3 regions of the Trinickia sp. EG282A genome follow, and region 3 is predicted to be linked to each of the others. Evidence: riboswitches for the same ligand, from Rfam matches in the RefSeq annotation. Region 3 holds a riboswitch; each other region holds the start of a gene.
The links. A riboswitch is a leader RNA that binds a small molecule or an ion and turns the genes downstream of it on or off. The one in region 3 is predicted to bind cobalamin.

Region 1 (6,429 bases), 120 kb from region 3:
ACGCCGGCTCGCGATCAACAACCAGGAGCACCTGCAGGGCCTCATTGCGATTGCCGTGCCGGTGATGCTCGACCGCCATCGGGCCTGCGCAGCCATCGCGGTGCAGGCACCGGTGGGACGAGTCACGTTGGACGATCTCCTCGCGTTCGAGCCGGATCTCCGGCGCACGGCCGATGAAACCGCCAAGACTTTCCTCACATGATCGAGGGCAGCCCACCGGCTGATCGGCATGTGAATGGGAAGCAAAGCGCAATCGATTAGACTATATTCCTGGAAACGGTCAAAATTTCCGCACGTCCTTTTAAGGACTGGCTTAACGCGCGCGTCCAACGCCGCTTCGTCCGGTGACTCCCCCGGGGATGGAAGACGTTGAGAAACGGTAAACAACTGCTTCGCTGGCTTGAAGACCAGCATTTCTATCGCGGCCTGACAGCGCCTCATGCCATCGTGGCTGCGGGCGTGATAACGGCTTTCTTCATGGTCGCCATCTGCGCTGTCTCGCTGTATCAGAGCCGACTGGACGCGATGGCGAGAGCCCGGGACACGTCGCGCAACCTTGCCATCATCGCCGAACGAGACATCGAGAGAAATTTCGAACTGTACGCCCTATCCCTCGATGCAGTTGTAGACGGTATCAACGATCCTGAAGTCATGCAGTCGTCACCACGGTTGCGCCGGGAAGTGCTGTTCGATCGCGCCGCGACGGCTACCTATCTTGGCTCGGTACTGGTGCTCGATGCCACAGGCGAGGTGATCATCGATTCGGGAAGCGACGTCCCACGCAAGGCCAATTTCGCGGACCGGATGTACTTCACGGTGCATCGCGACAACCCGAACGTTGGCGTGTACGTTAGCGACCCTTACTACTCCCGGCTGCGTGGCGGTTCGCCAAGCATCGCGCTGAGTCGTCGAATTTCCCGTCCCGATGGCTCGTTCGCCGGTGTGGTGATGGTCGCGATTCAACTGGACTACTTTCATCACCTCTTTGCGGGATTGTCGCTTGGTCCGCATGGATCGGTCGCGCTGATAGGGCGAAACGGCGCGATGATTATGCGACAGCCCTACGATGTGCACGTTATCGGGCGCAATATCCGAAATGCCAGCACTTTCCGGCATTTCGTCTCGGAACCGGAAGGTAGCTTTTCGGACATTTCGACGATCGATAGCGTGCAGCGGCTCTACTACTTCAAAAATTTCCCGCATCTGCCGCTCATCATCATGGTGGCCGACGCTCATGCGGACATCTATGCGGCTTGGCGTCGTCGTGCGATAACGATCGGGTCACTGATTGCCGCGTTTGCAGTCGCATTCATCGGTCTTTCCTTCGCGCTCGGTGCGCAGCTTCAACGCCGGATGCGTGCAGAGTCCGAATTAGCGATGCTTGCGAGGACGGACGGATTAACCGGCCTGAACAACCGCCGCACCCTTGGCGAAATACTCGAGCACGAATGGCGTCGGGCTCGTCGCACGCGGAGCGTGTTTTCGTTGCTGTTCGTCGATGTGGATCAGTTCAAGGCCTATAACGACACCTACGGACATCAAGCCGGCGATGATGCGCTAACCGCTATCGCGAAGTGCATCAGCGAGAATATCCGCCAACCGGCGGATAGCGCCGCCCGCTATGGCGGTGAAGAGTTCGTGATCGTATTGCCGGATACCACGCCCGAAGGAGCCGCGCCGATAGCGGAGAAAATCCGGACGGCGATTAGCGACCTGAGCATCGAACATACGGGTAGCGAATATGGTCGCGTCACAGCAAGCATCGGTGCGGCCGCATGGACGCCGGACGAAGACACAGACGTAACGGCAGTCATTCATGCAGCGGATCAAGCCCTCTACCGCGCGAAAGCGACGGGGCGGAACAAGGTCGCGCTATTCACTGCCCTCCCCGCATAACCGCGACGCGACCGTTACTAAAGCCGCATCCGGGACGCAGCAGCACTATGCCGTGTCCCGGTGCTCGTAGGACCGAGCCATCCACTTCCAGCCCCCAGGCGCCGGTCTGAGTTCCGCCACCGACAGCGGGGCAATTTCGATCCTCGACATCGCCTTTGGGCCCGCGCCAAGTGCATGCACAATCGCAGCGCGAATGATCGCGCTGTGGGTAATTGCAACAAGGTCGTCCGGGAGCGGAAGCTGGTCGAGCCAAGAGCCGACCCGACGCAAGACGTCCTCGTGCGATTCACCACCGTGCGGCGATGCGGATGGATCGGTTATCCAAGCATTGAGCGCCGCAGGCATCTCTCGGGCTAGCTCCGCAAGTGGCTTTCCGCGCCAGTCGCCATAGTCGACATCGCGTAACGCATAATCGATGCGAACTTCCGATGCTAAGGCAGCGGCTGTTTGCTGCGCGCAGCGCACTGGACTGGACAGCACTATCGACGTCTGCGGCCACTGGTTGCAAACGGCGGCGGTCCGAGCAAGTCCGTGCGCGTCTAACGGATCGTCGCCTGGGAATTGGCCGACGCGCATCGCGTGGGTAGCGGCGTGTGCGATGAGGTAAAGCGAACGGTGCACCTTCATGCCTCCATGTGGCTTTTCTGGCAAAAGCTGAAACAGCGCATACGATCAGTTTTCAACACTAGAGTAATCGCGCGTACAATCGCCCCGACACGATGTGCGGAAGCCGGTGCAAAACCGGCGCGGCCGCGCCACTGTAACCGGCGATCTCCGATCCCGGAAGCCAGACCCGCCATCGTCTCCCCACAACCATTTATCGGGCGCGATTCCCCGGAGGTGAAATCATGAGTGAAGCAGTCCTGAAGCCCGCCATAGTGCCGGCCCCGATTCCCGTGCGCGAGCTTCTGCCGTGGGTGGTGTTCGTCGGTCTGATCCTGCTACTGGCGATCTACTTTGTCGGCGCTGAAGAAGGCGCGACGTCGATCGTTCCCGGCATGTATGTTCACGAATTCGTGCATGACGGCCGGCACCTCCTCGGCTTCCCCTGCCACTGACGCGGAGATCACGATGGTCGGAAAGCTGCTCGTACGCGGGATGCTCGCAGGCATCGCCGCAGGCCTGCTCACGTTCGGTTTCGCCAAGCTGGTCGGCGAACCGCAAGTTGATCAAGCGATCTCCTTCGAAGAAAAACTGGACGCCGCCAAAGGCGAGGCGCCGGAACCTGAACTGGTGAGCCGCCACACGCAGGCCGGCCTCGGACTGCTGACGGGCGTCGTTACCTACGGTGCGGCATTCGGTGGGCTGTTCGCGCTGACGTTCGCCTATGCATACGGGCGAGTGGGCCGCCTGCCGGCTCGGCCGCTTGCCGCCTGGATCGCGCTGGCGGCATTCATCACCCTTGTGATCGTGCCGAACGTCAAGTATCCGGCCAACCCGCCATCGGTCGGCGACCCCGACACCATTGGCTATCGCACCGGCCTCTTCTTCCTGATGATCGCAATCTCGATCGCGACGATGGTGTTCTCAATCAACGTGCGCCGCGTTCTACTGGCGAAACTCGGCCAATGGAACGCATCAATCATTGCGGGACTCTTATTCGTCGCGATCATCGCCGCCGTGCAGCTAGGGCTGCCATCGATTAACGAGGTGCCTGCTGCCTTTCCGGCTGTGGTGCTGTGGAAGTTCCGCGCTGCCGCGATCGGCATGCAGGTGATCATGTGGGCGACGATCGGCCTGCTGTTTGGCGCGTGGGTCGAACACGGCGAACGCGCCGAGGTGAATGTCTGAACCACGTCTCTATCGGGCCACGAATGCGGCCCGATTGTCGATGAGGGTCCGGCGGCAGGCGCTTGCCGGACCTGTACTTTGCGAGCGCGCGCCTCGCGGCTAGTCGTCACGTCAGCGCCTTCCTGCTCTGACCGAAAATTATTTGCCAGATCGAATCACGCACCTATACTTCTATTCGCCTGACGATATCCGCGGTCCCAACCATTGAAGTTCGGCAAATGGAAGTGCGACGAATCAGCAAAATGGCGAAGCAAATGGCTTGAGCTTGAACGATTGCCACTTGGAATCCCCGAATATCCTTTTGTTTTGTTGTCTGGCGAAGCAAAGCAAGGGTTGTCGATACCAGTCATGGAAAAGACATTCAGGGCGGCTGTTGGCAGGTGGTGGAGCCCCGGTAAACAAAACGAAGGGGAGGCCTCCAGACACGCCGCCCCCGCGCACGCACAGACTCAGTGCCTGCGCGTGCCTGCCTGGGCGGCCGCCGCGGCGTGGGGAAGCTCGCTTCTAGCCATCCTCGTGCTCGTCGCCGTCAAGCTCGACCTCACTGCGCAGTTCTGCCTTTCGTTTTCCGTGCTTGGCGGGATGATCGTGCTGCGGCACACATCCAGCCTCGAGCGCAGCCGCCTCTTCTTCCTGCTGTGCTCGGGTTTCCTGACCTTCCGCTACCTGTACTGGCGCACCACGTCGACGCTCGGCTACAACGGCCTGCCCGACTTCATCTTCATGCTGCTGCTGTACGGCGCCGAGCTGTATGGCATCGTGGTGGCCCTGCTCGGCCTCTTCGTCAATAGCCGCCCGCTGCAGCGCACAGCCGCGCCGCTGATCCGTATGCCGGGCGCGCTGCCGCGCGTCGACGTCTTCATTCCGACTTACAACGAGCCGCCCGAGTTGCTCGAAGTCACGCTACGCGCGGCGCTCGATATGCGCTATCCGTGCGGGCTGCTGAACGTCTATTTGCTGGACGACGGCGGCACGCAGCAAAAGCTTACGCAGCCGGACGCGGCTAAAGCGGCGGAGGCGCGGGCGCGGGCCGACGCGATGCGGGCGATGGTCGAGCGCCACGGCGGCATTTACCTCGCGCGCGAGCGCAACGAGCACGCGAAGGCCGGCAACATCAATGCCGCGCTCACGCGCACCGACGGCGACCTGATCGCGATTTTCGACGCGGACCACGTGCCCACCGCCGACTTCCTGGAAAAGACCGTCGGCTATTTTCAGCGCGATGAGAAGCTGTATCTGGTGCAAACGCCGCACTTCTTCATCAATCCCGACCCGCTCGAAAAGAACCTCGGCATGTTCGGCAAGATGCCGCCCGAGAACGAAATGTTCTATTCGGTCGTACAGCGCGGGCTCGACTTCTGGAACGCGTCGTTTTTCTGCGGGTCGGCGGCAGTGCTCAGACGCCGGTGCCTCGAGGAGATCGGCGGGATCTCGGGCACGTCGATCACTGAAGATGCGGAGACGGCACTCACGTTGCATGCGCTCGGCTACCACAGTGCTTACGTGAGCGAGGCGCTGGTCTCCGGCCTGCAGCCCGAGACGTTTGCGAGCTTCATTGTGCAGCGCGTGCGCTGGGCGCAGGGAATGATCCAGCTTTTCCTGTTGCGCAATCCGCTGCGGCTGGCGGGACTCTCGCTCCCACAGCGGTTATGCTACTTCTCGAACGCGTTTTTCTGGTTCTTCTGTTACGCGCGTCTCGTGTTCGTCTTTGCGCCCATCATGTACCTGGTGTTCGGGCTGCAGTTCTATAACGCAACGATTCCGCAATTTTTCGCGTACGGCCTGCCGCAGATGATCGCGGCAATCCTCACGTCCGACTTCCTGTTCGGCCGCTACCGCTGGACACTGATCTCCGAAGTGTATGAGCTGCTGCAGTCGATATTCTCGCTGCGCGCGATTGTCTCCGTGATGCGGCATCCCCGCGCGCCCGGCTTCAACGTGACGCCCAAAGGCGAGCGGATCGACGAAGACACCATTTCAGCGCTGGCCGGGCCGTTCTATATCGTCTACGCGTTCGTGCTGATTGGCACCGCCTTCGGCATCTGGAAGCTGCTGCACGGCGCGCCTCACCGCGACGTAATCATCGCCGCGCTCGGCTGGAGCGGCCTGAACCTGATCCTGCTGAATGCGTGCCTCGGCGTGCTGTACGAGCGCAAGCAACGGCGAGCCGTGCCCCGCGTGCCGGCCAGTCTCGACGCGATGCTGCATGTGCCGCCCGCGTCCGCTGATAAAGCCTGCGAGACCGAGGCCGCATCGCCCCTCGCCTGCCGCGTGGTCGATCTGTCGGCGGGCGGCCTCAAGCTGGTCATCCCCGCAGCCGAAGAAACGCGCGTGCCGCGCAACGGCACCGCGACGCTGGAATTATTCAACCCGGCGGTCGGCCGCGTGAGCCGCATCTCGCTCGTGGTGCGCAACACATTCGCCGCCACGGATGGCGCACTCACGGTCGGCGCGCAGTTCGCGGACACCAGCGTGGCCGGGATGTCGGAGCAGGTCGCCCTCGTGTTCGGCGACAGCGGCCGCTGGCGCGCGTTCCGGGAAAGCCGCAACCGCCGCGTCGGCATCCTCCGCAGCCTCGGCATCATCGTGAGCCTCGGCACGGTGCACGCATTTGGCCACTACCGCGTTTTCTTTGGCGGCATGCTCCGGTACGCCGCGCTGGCGTCGCGCCTCGCATTCGGCCTCACCCGTTCCCTCCGCTTCATCAGACAGGCAGACTCATGAGTGTTTCGCTGATTTCCC
Region 2 (6,429 bases), on a different contig from region 3:
GCACGCCGTCGCCAACGCGCATCATGTCGCGCATGAAATTGCGCGCCTGATAGTTGCGCACACCTGTCCACGGAAGCGTGCGCTCGGGGGCATTCGAGAGATCGTCGATGCTTGCTTCGTCCGGTTCGGACTTCATGAGCCAATAGCGCATAAGGCACTCGGATTCGTTGGGTGATCGTCGAACGAAAGATGCGCGAGCCTCAAAAAACCTATAGTGGGTGCGGACGTGCCCCTGGCTCCGGCGGGAGCAGCCGAGGCCAATGATCGAGACCAAATGAAAACGGCATCGGATGAACCGATGCCGTCGTCGAATAAGTCCCCGCCTTAGCCGCTAGGCCGGCATCCTGAACCTGAGGTTCAGAATTGGTCGCAGTTAGCAGCACTTCGGGTACATCAGACAGAGTGACGCGCACGCCCGTGCTACAAATTTCCGCAACCGTGCACATGGCATTGGTTCAAGGAATCTATGACCTTGGCGAACCAGGCAGGGAAGCCGTAAAAACTGGGTACAACTTGTATCGCCGCCTGCCGCTACCGCGGACGGGCAGTGTGCCGCTCTTGCTATCGTGCCTCGTGTTGCGCGAGCACGGTGCCGAGCTGCTCATTCATTTGACGCATTGTACGACGGATTTCGTCCGCGGGGAACGCCTCACCGTGGCGAATACTTTCTTGCAGCCTCAGCAATTCCGACGCAAGCGAAATGGCGGCCATCACGGCGATGCGGTCCGTGCCGCGCACGTTGCTGGCCGTGCGGACTTTCGACATTTCCGCATCGACGCGCGCGACGGCGTCCACGAGCGCGGACTCCGTTTCCGGTGAACAGGCCAGCCTGTATGTCTGGCCGAGAATCGAGGCTTCGATCTGTTTCGTCGTCATGCGTTCTCTCCGTGGGCTGCGCCGTTACGAGCCGGCTCGCCATCACCTGCCGGCGAAAGCAGGTCGAGCTGGTTGTCGGCGTCGTATGGGCCCTTCGTACGAGGCAGTTTCTCGAGAATCGCGTTCAGGCGTACTTGCGCATCGTCGATCTTGGCAAGCAACGTATCGCGTTCGGCCTGCAGCGCGTTACGCTCGTCGCGCACCAGCGCGAGTTCGGCGTGCGCGGCGTCGTTATCCGCGCGAAGCTGGGCGAGTTGCTCTTCGAGTGCGTGACGTGCCTGCTGATGGCGTTCGTTGATCGCAATCAGCCGGCCGATGTTCTGTGACAGGATTTCGAGTTCGTTGAGCATCTGCTGCGTCCTCTAAAGACTTGCGCATTTTAGCGCGGAAAAGAGCGGTATCCGACCTCCGACTCGTATCGAGACGTAACGAAGCACCGTACATTGCCGTATTTCAGGCGGTTTTTGCCGATGGCTGATGCAACGAGGCCCGATCGGCAATTGTTGACGCACCCCGGTTGCACTCCTACACTTGCGGCACTTTGGTGCCCGCGCGCTCGCTCCGATGCGCGCGGTTAAACGGGAAACAGGGAGCATGGTCCGCCCCGGGCCGAGCCAACCTGTGCTGCCCCCGCAACGGTAAGCGACATGCATCGCGAAGATCGCGATGCGAGTTCGGTCCGAATGCCACTGCGCGTGTCGAGCGCGCGGGAAGGCGGACGCGATTCGTCGCCAGCCCGGATACCGGCCAAAGCGGGAGTGCGGCCGTTTCGCCTGTCGCGCGGATCGCGCGCGCAAGCGTCGCTCGGCCCGCTCATGACAAAGCGGCCTGCGGGGAGCGGGCCGCATGCCGATCCCTAGGGAAACCATACGATGCCCACGCCCCTGCTACGCGCGACGCTCGTCGCGTTGGCCGGCCTGCCGCTTGCCGCACTTGCGCAGTCCGCGCCGGACGATTTCACGTCGCCCACTTCGTCTCATCCGTCCGCTTCTTCGGCTTCTTCCGCTTCGCCATCATCCGCTTCCTTGCCTTCATCGTCGAGTGCGCCGCAGGCGGCCAAGATCGCCGCCCCGTCCACAAGCGCCACCCGAGCGACCGAATCCGACGGCGTGCCGCTCGCGCCGATCGTCGTCACCGCGCAGCGAGGCGCGCAGCCGCTCGCCGATGCCATCCCGCAGACGACACAGTTCGATCGGCAGGACATCGAAGATTCGACCGCCACCGATCTACCCGGCTTGCTCGCGCTCGCGCCGGGCGCGCAGATCGTTCGCAACGGCGGACCCGGATCGAACGCGACGCTGATGCTGCGTGGCGGATCCGCGGCGCAGTCGCTCGTGCTGATCGATGGCGTGCGGGTCGACTCGGTGAGCCTCGGACAAGCGCAGATCGGGCAAATTCCGCTCTCGCAGATCGATCACGTCGAAGTCGTGAACGGCGACGTGTCCGCGCTTTACGGCTCCGGAGCGATGGGCGGCGTCGTGCAAGTTTTCACGAAGGACGGCGGCGACCATCCGCCGCGCTTCCATTTCTCGCTCGGCTACGGCAGTTATCACACGCAGACGCAGGCGCTCGGCGTCGACGGCGCATTGGACAAGGACGGCAAGACCACGTTCAGCGTCGACTTGTCGCGCTACAAGACCGACGGCTTCTCGTCGATCGATCCCGCGCTCGCACCCGCCGCGAATCCGAATGCGAACGGATATTTGAACGAGAGCGTCTCGGTGGCGCTGCGCCACAAGTTCAGCGAGAACTGGGACGCGGGCGTGCGCTTTTTCCAATCGGACGGCAACGACAGTTACGACAATGCATTCGGCGTGCCGACCGATGTCAACAACCTCTACAGCAAGGTACGCCAGGCATCGGTGTTCGCGAACGGCAAGCTGACCGACTGGTGGACGACGCACTTGACCGTGGCCGAAGGCGACGATCGTTCCGTCGTGAAGACGAACGACGTCTACAACAACCGCTTCGACACGAACAACCGCCAATACACGTGGCAGAACGATTTCAAGTTCGCGCCCACCCAGAAGGTCCAGATCGGCTATGAGCGGCTCGACCAGAGCCTCGGCTCCGATATCTTCGCCGCACCCGGCCGCCACGTGAACTCGTTCTTCGCGGGCTATGCGGGCCGCTTCGGCGCAAGCCAGATTCAGGCCAACGTGCGGCGCGATCAGTACTCCGATTTCGGCGCCGCGAATACCTACTATCTGGGCTACGGGTTCGATTTCGCCGAGCACTGGAAAGTGACGGCAAGCTACTCGAGCGCGTTTCGCGCGCCGAGCTTCGACGATCTTTATTTCCCCGGCAGCGGCAATCCGTCGATCCGGCCCGAGCGCAGCCATTCCGTGGAGGCGGCGCTGCAGTACGCTTCGGACTCGCTCGGGGTGATGCGGCTCACGGCGTTCGAAACGCGTTATACCGACCTGATCAACTACGTGTCGACGCAAGGCGGGCTCTTCTTCGTCGCTGAGAACGTCGGCCGCGCGAAAGTACAGGGGCTCGAAGGCTCGTGGAGCGGCCATGTCGGCAAGACCGATGTGCGCGCCGCGCTGACGGTGCAAAATCCGGTCGACGAAGACGCGGACACCGATCTCGTGCGGCGTGCGCGGCGCTTCGCGTCGCTTTCGGCGAATCGTTCGATCGGCGCCTGGCGCGTCGGCGGGGAATGGATCGTCAGCAGCGAGCGCAACGACAACGGCGTCAAGCTCGGCGGCTATGGCCTCGTCAACCTCTCGGCGCGCTATAACATCACGAAGGCGTGGTATGTCAGTGCGCAAGTCGAGAACCTCTTGGATAAGAACTATGAGCTCGCTTATCCCTACAACACGCCAAGGCGCAGTGCGTTCATCACCGTCGGCTGGCAGCAGCAGTAGCGTATGCACGTAAGCCGCTCGGCCTCTCTCGCGCGCCCGCCCATGAGCGGCAAGCGCGCGGTCGCGATCTGGATCGCGCTCGCACTCGGCGCAAGCGCGATCTTCGTGGCGGCGCTGACGCTCGGCAGCGTCGAAATGACGCCGTGGCGCGCGCTCGCGGCGCTCGTCCATACGCGCGGCGCCGGTCTCGATTCGAGCGCGGAGATCGTGCGCACGCTGCGGCTGCCTCGCGCGCTCGCCGGATTCGCCTGCGGCGGATTGCTTGCGCTTGCCGGCGCGCTTCTGCAGGTCTTGCTGCGCAATCCGCTCGCCGACCCGTACGTGCTCGGCGTGTCGGGCGGCGCGGCCGCGTCCGCCGTGTTCGCGCTGCTCGCGGGCGCGGCATGGTGGACGGTCGATGCGGCGTCGTTCGCCGGCGCGATCGTCTCGATCGCGCTCGTGCTCGGCCTCGCCAGGCGCGACCTTTGGCGCGGCGAGGCGCAGGAAGCGTCGCCACGGCTCCTTCTCACGGGCGTCGTGCTCGCGACGGGTTGGGGCGCGGTCGTCACCCTTCTCCTGACGCTCGCGCCCGACGAGCGCCTGCGCGGCATTCTGTTTTGGCTGACGGGCGATCTGAACGGCGCCGGCGCGCCGTGGCCGGCCGTGGCCGCGCTCGTCGTAGCCGTAGGCATCAGCGTGCCGGTGGCACCGCAACTCAACGTGCTGTTGCGCGGCGAAGCGCTCGCGGCGACGCTCGGCGTGCCGGCGGCAGCATTGCGGCTGCGCATCTATCTCGTCGCATCGCTCGCGGCCGCCGTGGCCGTGACGACGGCGGGCACGATCGGCTTCGTCGGCCTCGTCGTGCCGCATGCGCTGCGGCTTGCGTTCGGCAACGATCAACGCATGCTCGTGCCCGCGTCGGCGCTGGCGGGCGGTATCGTCGTGATGGGCGCCGATCTCGTCGCTCGCACGGTCATCGCTCCCGCCCAGCTACCCGTCGGCGTGGTGACGGCGATGGTCGGCGTGCCGACCTTTCTCTGGATGCTCATGAGGCGACGCGCATGAGCAACGAAGGGACGAACCGCGCGTTGTCGACGGAAGCGCTGATATTGCGCGCGGGCGAGCGGCTGTTGCTCGACGGTCTGACGCAGACGTTCGGGACGGGCGAAATCTGGTGCGTCGCCGGGCCCAATGGCGCCGGCAAGACGACGCTGATCTCGACGCTCGCGGGATTCCTGCGGCCGGCCGCGGGGCACATCGTGCTCGATGGCGAGCGCCTCGACAAATGGCCGGCGGCGCGGCTCGCGCGGCGTCGCGCGCTGATGCCGCAAAGCACGCACGACGCGTTCAGCGCAAGCGTGCTCGACGCGGTTCTCCTGAATCGCTATCCGTATCTGAGCGGCTGGGGTTGGGAGGCCGAAAGCGATCGCGCGGCGGCCCTCGCCGCGCTCGAAGCCCTCTCGCTCGGCGCGCTCGCGGCACGCGACGTGCGCTCGCTCTCGGGCGGCGAGCGCCAGCGCGTTTCGCTGGCCGCGGCACTGAGCCAGGACGCACCGCTTCTGCTGCTCGACGAGCCGCTCGCCCATCTCGATTTACATCATCAAATCGAATGCCTGACGACATTGGTCAGCTGGATGAAAGGTGCGCCGCGCACGATCGTGTTTTCATGTCACGATCTCAATCTCGCACGCCGCTTCGCCACGCATGCGCTGCTGATGGACGGCGCCGGCGCTGCTTACGCGGGGCCGGTGACGGACGTATTGACTCCCGGGCTCGCGAGTCGCGTGTTCGGCTACCCGCTCGTCCTGATCCGACAGGACGGCTATGAAGCGCTCGTGCCGGCGCTTGCTCACGATTTGTGACCTACCGTACTGCTCATGAATACTCCACTCCCGCTGCCCGTCGTCGAACCACTCGATCGCTCGTTGGAAGGCACGCTTTCACGGATCATCGACACGAAGACGAAACCGCCGGGCAGTCTCGGCATGCTCGAACCGCTCGCGCGCCGGATCGGCATGATTCAGCAGACTGTGCGGCCGTCGATTCGGCGGCCCACGATGATCGTCTTCGCCGGAGATCACGGAATCGCGCAGGAGGGCGTGAGCCCCTATCCGCAGGCCGTCACGGCGCAGATGGTCGCCAATTTTCTTGCGGGTGGGGCAGCCATCAACGCCATCAGCGGCGTAACGGGATGCACGCTCGAAGTCGTCAACGCGGGCGTGGCGACGCCGCTCGGGGCGCTGCCGGGACTCGTCGACGTTCCGATCGGCCCCGGCACGCACAATTTCGCTCGCGAGGACGCGATGACGCGCGAGGAGGCCCTCGCCGCGTTGCTCGCGGGCGCGGCACGCGTCGATCATCATGCGTCCCTCGGCACCAACGTGGTCGGCTTTGGGGAGATGGGAATCGCTAATACGTCGTCGGCGGCTTGTCTCATGAGCCGGCTCGTCGGCGTGCCGATCGACGAGTGCGTCGGTCGCGGCACGGGCCTCGACGACGCGGGGCTCGCGCGCAAGCGCAATGTGCTCGCCGGGGCGCTCGCGCGTCGCCGCGGTGCGATCGAACCGCTCGACGTGCTCGCCGCCTTCGGCGGATTCGAGATCGCGATGATGACGGGCGCTTATCTTGCGGCCGCGCGCGCGAAGATGACGATACTCGTCGACGGCTTCATCGCGTCCGCCGCGCTCGTCGTCGCGCACGC
Region 3 (6,429 bases):
GCTCGGCGCATGGTGCGCGGCGTCGATGAGACGTTGCAGCACCTCGGGTTCGACGGCGGTGGGGACGAAATGACGCATATCGCGTCGTTCGTAGATGGCGCGATAGACGGCCGCGCGCTCGGATTCGCTAAAAGGATTCGCCATAAAAGAGTGCGGCCGTCAGCACGGGATTCGAAGGCCAGTAGCTGTGCATGTAGGTTGCCGTAATCGAGCCACGACGAAACACCGGTTCACCGGCGGCGTTGCTCGTCGGATGAGTGGCATGACGCTCGGGCGCGAGCGCGGTCGTCATGCTCGAGTAGTGGAACGTGTGACCGGTCATGGTGCCGTGTCTCGTTTCGAGCTGCTGCATGCCGAGTGCCGCGAGCCGCGTTTGCATCGTCGCGCGTCCGGGCAAAAGGCCGAGCATCGGCGTCGAGCCGCCGTCGGTAGCGGTCAGTTCGTCGAGCAGATAGACCATGCCTCCGCATTCGGCGACGATGATCTTGTTCGCAGCCGCATGCGTGCGGATCGATTTGGCGCTGCGCGTCGAGCCGGCCAGCGTGGCGGCGTGCAACTCGGGGTAACCGCCCGGAAGATACAGTGCATCGGCCGCGTCGGGCACAGGCTCGTCGGCGAGCGGCGAGAAGAAGCTGACGCGTGCGCCGAGCGATTCCAGCAGCGCCACGTTCGCGGGATAGATGAACGAGAAGGCGGCGTCGCGCGCGATCGCGACATGCAGGCCCGCAAGCAGCGGCGGCATCGCTCGTGCCGAAGCGCCCGGAAACTCGACCGGGGGAGGCGGCTCGGCCAGCGCGGTGGAGGCTAGCGTGTCGGCCGCGCGTTCGATACGCGCCTCGAGGTCCCCGATTTCGTCGGCTTGATGCAGTCCGAGGTGTCGGTCCGGCAATTCGATGTCTTCAGACGGGGCGATAGCGCCAAGCCACCGAAGGCCGGACGGCAGCGACGTTTCGAGCATCTGTGCATGACGCGGCGAGCCGACATGATTGGCGAGCACGCCGTGAAACGGCACGTCGAGCCGGTATCGCGCGAGCCCGAAAGCCAGCGCGCCGAACGTTTGCGCCATCGCCTTTGCCGAGATTACGGCCGCGACGGGCACGCTGAACGTTGCGGCGAGGTCCGCGCTGCTCGGCGTGCCGTCGAAAAGACCCATCACGCCTTCGATGAGGATGAGGTCGGCTTCCCGCGCCGCCTCGGCCAGCATACGGCGGCAGTCTTCGAGACCCACCATCCACAGATCGAGCGACAGCACGGGGGCCCCGCTCGCGCGAGCAAGGATCATCGGATCGAGAAAATCGGGCCCCGTCTTGAAGACGCGCACGCGCCGGCCCTGCCGTCGATGGAGCCGCGCGAGGCCGGCCGTGATCGTCGTCTTGCCCTCGCCCGATGCGGGCGCACTGATGAAAAGCGCGGGACATGCCGGCATCGTCAGAACTCCACGCCTCGCTGCGCCTTCACGCCTTGCTCTCGGTAGGGATGCTTGACGAGCCGCATCTCTGTAACGAGATCCGCTGCATCGATCAGCGCGTCCGGCGCGTGGCGCCCCGTCACGACGACGTGCAGCATCGGTTCGCGGGCTCGCAATACGGCGAGCACTTCATCGAGAGGCAGATATTCGTACTTGAGCACGGTGTTGAGCTCATCGAGGATGACCATGCGGTATTCGCCGCTTCCGATCATCTTGACGGCTTCGTCCCAGCCCTTGCGGGCCGTCGCCATGTCGGCCTCGCGGTTCTGGGTATTCCATGTGTACCCGTCGCCCATCGTGACGAAGTCGCACGCAGGGTGGCTGCCGAGAAAATCGCGCTCGGAAGTATGCAATGCGCCCTTGATGAACTGCACGACGCCGGTGCGCTCGCCGTGCCCGAGCATTCGCACGGCCATGCCGAAAGCCGCCGTGCTCTTGCCTTTGCCGTTGCCGGTGTGGACGATCAGCAAGCCTTTTTCGAGCGTGGCCGCCGCCTGTTTTTTCTCATGGCCTTCGCGGCGGCGTTGTGTCATGCGCTGATGCGATTCGGGATCCGTCTTCATTGGAATATCGTTTCGTCTGGATGTGCAATAGTATGAGCCCCGCGATAGACGTTGGACAAGACCGTTTCTTGACGCGGCGGGCCAACGAACCTACACTCGCACGCAATCTGGTGCTCGCGCGCGCAACTCCTTTGCGCGTGCAGTTAAACGGGAAACAGACACTCGCCGCGGCGAATTTCGTCCGCGGCACGAGTCAATCTGTGCTGCCCCCGCAACGGTAGGCGAACGCATCGCAGAAGCGATGCAGAGCCGGCTTCGATGCATGCGCGCAAGGCCGCGTATGCAGGCAACCACTGCGCAAGAAATGACATGACTTGCGCGGGAAGGTGAAGCGGCGCTTTCGTCAGCCCGGATACCGGCCAGAAGAGAAGGGTGGGCGCTGCGGGTAGGCGGTGTCCCGGCCAAGGCTTCGTTGCATCTCACTGCAACGCGCGTCGGCGTTGCCGCGCCATCGCCCACCTTTCTCTTCGTTCGTCCGCCGTGCGCCTCGCGTCGTGCTCCGAGCTCGTCAGCTCGGAACGAAGGGGCGACGCGGCCCACTATCGACTGCGAGCGAGGAGCCGCATGCAATCACCACTGCGCAAGATACCCGTCACGATCGTCACCGGTTTTCTCGGCAGCGGCAAGACCACCCTGCTGCGACACGTGCTCTCGCAGGCGAAAGGCTTGCGTATCGCCGTCATCGTCAACGAGTTCGGCGAGCTCGGCATCGATGGGGAGATTCTCCGGGGCTGCGGGATCGGCTGCGACGAAGCGGGCAGCGAGACCGACGGTCAATTGTATGAACTGGCGAACGGCTGCCTTTGCTGCACGGTGCAGGAAGAGTTCTTCCCCGTCATGGAAGCGCTCGTCGAGCGTCGTTCGCAGATCGATCACATCCTCATCGAGACCTCGGGTCTCGCCTTGCCGAAGCCGCTCGTTCAGGCGTTCAACTGGCCTTCGATCAAGAACAGCTTCACGGTCGACGCCGTGGTGACCGTCGTCGACGGGCCGGCGGCCGCGAGCGGCCAGTTCGCGGCCGACCCGGATGCCGTCGACGAGCAGCGAAAGGCCGATCCGAATCTCGATCATGAGTCGCCGCTGCACGAGCTCTTCGAGGATCAACTGAGCGCGGCCGACCTCGTAGTGCTCAACAAGACCGACCTGCTCGACGAAGCGCAACGCGTGGCGGTCGAATCGCTGATTCGCGCGGAGATCCCGCCGCACGTCAAGATCGTGCCGGCCCAGCGGGGCGCGCTCGATCTTCATGCGCTCCTCGGGCTTGAAGCGGCGTCCGAAGAGACGATCGATCAACGCCCCGATCATCACGGTTCGTCCAACGATCCCGATCATCATCATCACGACGAATTCGATTCCGTCGTCGTGGTGGGCTCGCCTCTTTCGCGGGAGGCCGCGATCGCGGCGTTGCAACGGCTCGTCGAGCATCACACCATCTACCGCGCGAAAGGATTCGCCGCATTGCCCGGCACGCCGATGCGGCTCGTGATTCAGGGCGTCGGCCGCCGCTTCGAGAGCTACTTCGACCGGCGCTGGCGCGAGGACGAATCGCCGACGAGCCGATTCGTGTTGATCGGCGAGAGTCTCAATCGAGACACGCTGCAGCGCGCATTCGACGAGGCGCTGACCGCGCAGTCCGGCATGCGCGTCGCACAGGCCTGAGCGCGGCCGCTCCGCCATGCATTTGCTGCGCACCGTACCGGGCGGCTTCGTCGACGATACGGCCGGCGTCGTCCGCATCGACCAACGTCCCGCGGACATCATCGTCCTGAGTTCCGCCGACACGACGCTTTCTTTGCTAGCGAGCGTCGTCGATCGGCTCGGCCCCGGTTACCCAAGCGTTCGCCTCGCGAACGTCACCTATCTGCGGCAGCCTGCATCGGTCGATTTCTATGTCGATGACGTGTTGCAGCATGCGCGCGTCGTCGTGGTCGACCATCTCGGCGGCGAATCGTATTGGCCGTATGGCATCGAGCGTGTCGTCGAGCTCGCGAGGCGCAACGGGCAGATGCTCGCGATGTTCTCGGGCGACTTGCAGGAGGATGCCAACCTCATTGCCAAAAGCACGGCCGATGCCGCGCTTTGCACGCGATTGTGGCGATACCTGCGCGAGGGCGGCACCGCCAACGCCGAAGCGTTCATGCGCACGATAGCCTGGCATGCGTTCGGCTGGGACCGCGAACCGCCGCCGCCCGTGCCGCTGGCGGCGGCGACGCTCTATCATCCGCAGCGCGAGACGCCTACGGTCATGGACTGGCGCAGCCGTTGGGTCGACGGTGCCCCCGTCGTTGCGATCCTTTTTTATCGCGCCCATCTGCAGGCGGCGAACACGGCGGTATTCGATGCGCTGATCGATGCGCTCGAGGCGCGGCGAATGAATCCGCTGCCGATTGCGATCACCTCGCTGAAGGATGCAGTGAGCTTGGACGTGGTCGCGCAGCTCTGCGCGGAGCACGACGTCGCGCTGGTGCTCAACACCACGGCATTCGCGGCGTCGACGCTCGACTCCTCCGAGCCGGTCGCCATCGCGGGCGATGCGCCTGTGATGCAAGTCATTCTCAGCGGCGGAAACAGGGAGGACTGGGTCGAGGACGACCAAGGCCTCAACTCGCGCGACATCGCGATGCATGTCGCGTTGCCCGAAGTCGACGGGCGCATCATTACGCGTGCGGTCAGCTTCAAGGGGCTCGCCTATCGCTGTCCGCACACGGAAGTCGATGTCGTCCGTTATCGGCCCGACGATGAGCGGATCGGTTTCGTCGCCGAACTGAGCCGTCGCTGGTGTCGCCTGCGTAGCCTCGGCAACGATGACAAGCGACTCGCGCTCGTCCTCGCGAACTATCCGACGAGCGAAGGGCGGATCGGCAACGGTGTGGGGCTCGACACCCCGGCATCGGTCGTGGCGATCCTCAACATGCTGAGCGACGAAGGCTATCGCGTCGAGGATTTGCCCCAAGACGGCGCCTCGCTCATGGATCGGCTGACGCGGGGCGTGACGAACGACCCCGATGTGCGCGACCTTCGTCCCGCTTTGCAGAGCTTCGCGCTCGACGACTATTTGCAATGCCTTGCCGCGCTGCCTGACGAGTTGCGCGACGCGCTCGATCAGCGCTGGGGGCCTCCTGAACGCGATCCGACCGTTCGGCGCGGTCGATTCATGATTTCGGGCTGGCGCTGCGGGCGGGTCTTCGTCGGCATTCAGCCGGCGCGCTCACGCGAGGCGAACGACTACGCGAGCTATCACGATGCGGACCTCGTGCCGCCGCATGCCTATCTCGCGTTCTATTTCTGGCTGCGGCACATTTTCGGCGCCGATGCGGTCGTCCACGTGGGCAAGCATGGGAGTCTCGAATGGCTGCCGGGCAAGAGCGTCGCGCTCAGCGGGCGCTGCTGGCCCGATATCGCCCTTGGGCCGATGCCGCATCTCTATCCCTTCATCGTGAACGATCCGGGCGAGGGCAGTCAGGCGAAACGGCGCGCACAGGCCGTCATCATCGACCACCTGATGCCGCCGCTGACGCGGGCGGAAAGTTACGGCCCGCTGCAAGACCTGGAACGGCAAGTCGATGAGTACTACGAAGCTTTGATGGTCGACGCGCGGCGCGCGCGGCTGCTGCGCAGGACGATCCTCGAGACCATCGTCGAGCATCGGCTTCACGAGGAATTGAGTCTGGCGCAACCAGCGAGCCAGGATGAGGAAGACGCATTGCTTACGCGCGTCGACGCTTGGCTGTGCGAATTGAAGGAGGCACAGATCCGGGATGGCCTGCATACCTTCGGCCGCTCGCCCGAGGGCATTCAACGGCGCGATACGCTGCTCGCGCTGGCCCGCTTTCCGGTCGGTGGCGGACAAGATGCCAACGCAGGCTTGATCGATGCACTCGCGAAAGATCTTCAGATCGATCATCTGTTCGACCCGCTCACGGCTGAATGGTCGACGCCGTGGACCGGGCCGCGCCCGGCTCTGCTGGAGCAAATCAGCGATGCGCCGTGGCGTCACAACGGCGATACGCGCGAACGTCTCGAAGGCTTCGCGGCGTTGCTGCTCGACGCATTTTGCCGTGGCCGTGACGGCTGCGATGCCCGAACGGCGACGACGGTTGTATTGCCGCCGGCCGGCACCTTGCCGCATACCGAGCGTGTGCTCGAGCGCGTGCGCGACGACGTTCTGCCGCGCCTCGACGCCTGCGGCCCGGAGGAATTGCGCCAGTTGAAGCGAGGCCTCGAAGGCCGGTTCGTGCCGCCCGGGCCGAGTGGTTCCCCGTCGCGCGGGCGTCCGGACGTATTACCGACCGGGCGCAACTTCTATTCGGTCGATACACGCGCCATCCCGACGCAAGCGGCTTGGGCGCTAGGCCTCAAATCCGCACGACAGTTGATCGAACGTCACCTCCAAGACAA

Region 1: linked by a shared signal. The riboswitch ahead of AB4Y31_RS27260 (CbtB-domain containing protein) and the one ahead of cobW (cobalamin biosynthesis protein CobW) in region 3 are both predicted to bind cobalamin.
Region 2: linked by a shared signal. The riboswitch ahead of AB4Y31_RS13290 (TonB-dependent receptor) and the one ahead of cobW (cobalamin biosynthesis protein CobW) in region 3 are both predicted to bind cobalamin.

The regions. Positions count from the first base shown of each region.
Region 1 is NZ_JBFRCC010000006.1:183,703-190,131, reverse strand. Features, by position in the region: gene AB4Y31_RS27275 (IclR family transcriptional regulator) at 1-202, shown strand, start outside; gene AB4Y31_RS27270 (diguanylate cyclase) at 370-1,896, shown strand; gene AB4Y31_RS27265 (histidine phosphatase family protein) at 1,942-2,523, opposite strand; cobalamin riboswitch at 2,574-2,712, shown strand; gene AB4Y31_RS27260 (CbtB-domain containing protein) at 2,745-2,954, shown strand; gene AB4Y31_RS27255 (CbtA family protein) at 2,968-3,687, shown strand; gene bcsA (UDP-forming cellulose synthase catalytic subunit) at 3,892-6,411, shown strand; gene AB4Y31_RS27245 (cellulose biosynthesis cyclic di-GMP-binding regulatory protein BcsB) at 6,408-6,429, shown strand, end outside.
Region 2 is NZ_JBFRCC010000002.1:1,156,324-1,162,752, forward strand. Features, by position in the region: gene AB4Y31_RS13270 (EVE domain-containing protein) at 1-151, opposite strand, end outside; RNA gene ssrS (6S RNA) at 313-494, opposite strand; gene AB4Y31_RS13280 (cell division protein ZapA) at 562-876, opposite strand; gene AB4Y31_RS13285 (hypothetical protein) at 873-1,226, opposite strand; cobalamin riboswitch at 1,402-1,643, shown strand; gene AB4Y31_RS13290 (TonB-dependent receptor) at 1,749-3,749, shown strand; gene AB4Y31_RS13295 (FecCD family ABC transporter permease) at 3,792-4,793, shown strand; gene AB4Y31_RS13300 (ABC transporter ATP-binding protein) at 4,790-5,590, shown strand; gene cobT (nicotinate-nucleotide--dimethylbenzimidazole phosphoribosyltransferase) at 5,606-6,429, shown strand, end outside.
Region 3 is NZ_JBFRCC010000006.1:67,835-74,263, forward strand. Features, by position in the region: gene bluB (5,6-dimethylbenzimidazole synthase) at 1-144, opposite strand, end outside; gene AB4Y31_RS26780 (cobyrinate a,c-diamide synthase) at 128-1,426, opposite strand; gene cobO (cob(I)yrinic acid a,c-diamide adenosyltransferase) at 1,429-2,031, opposite strand; cobalamin riboswitch at 2,123-2,410, shown strand; gene cobW (cobalamin biosynthesis protein CobW) at 2,596-3,690, shown strand; gene cobN (cobaltochelatase subunit CobN) at 3,707-6,429, shown strand, end outside.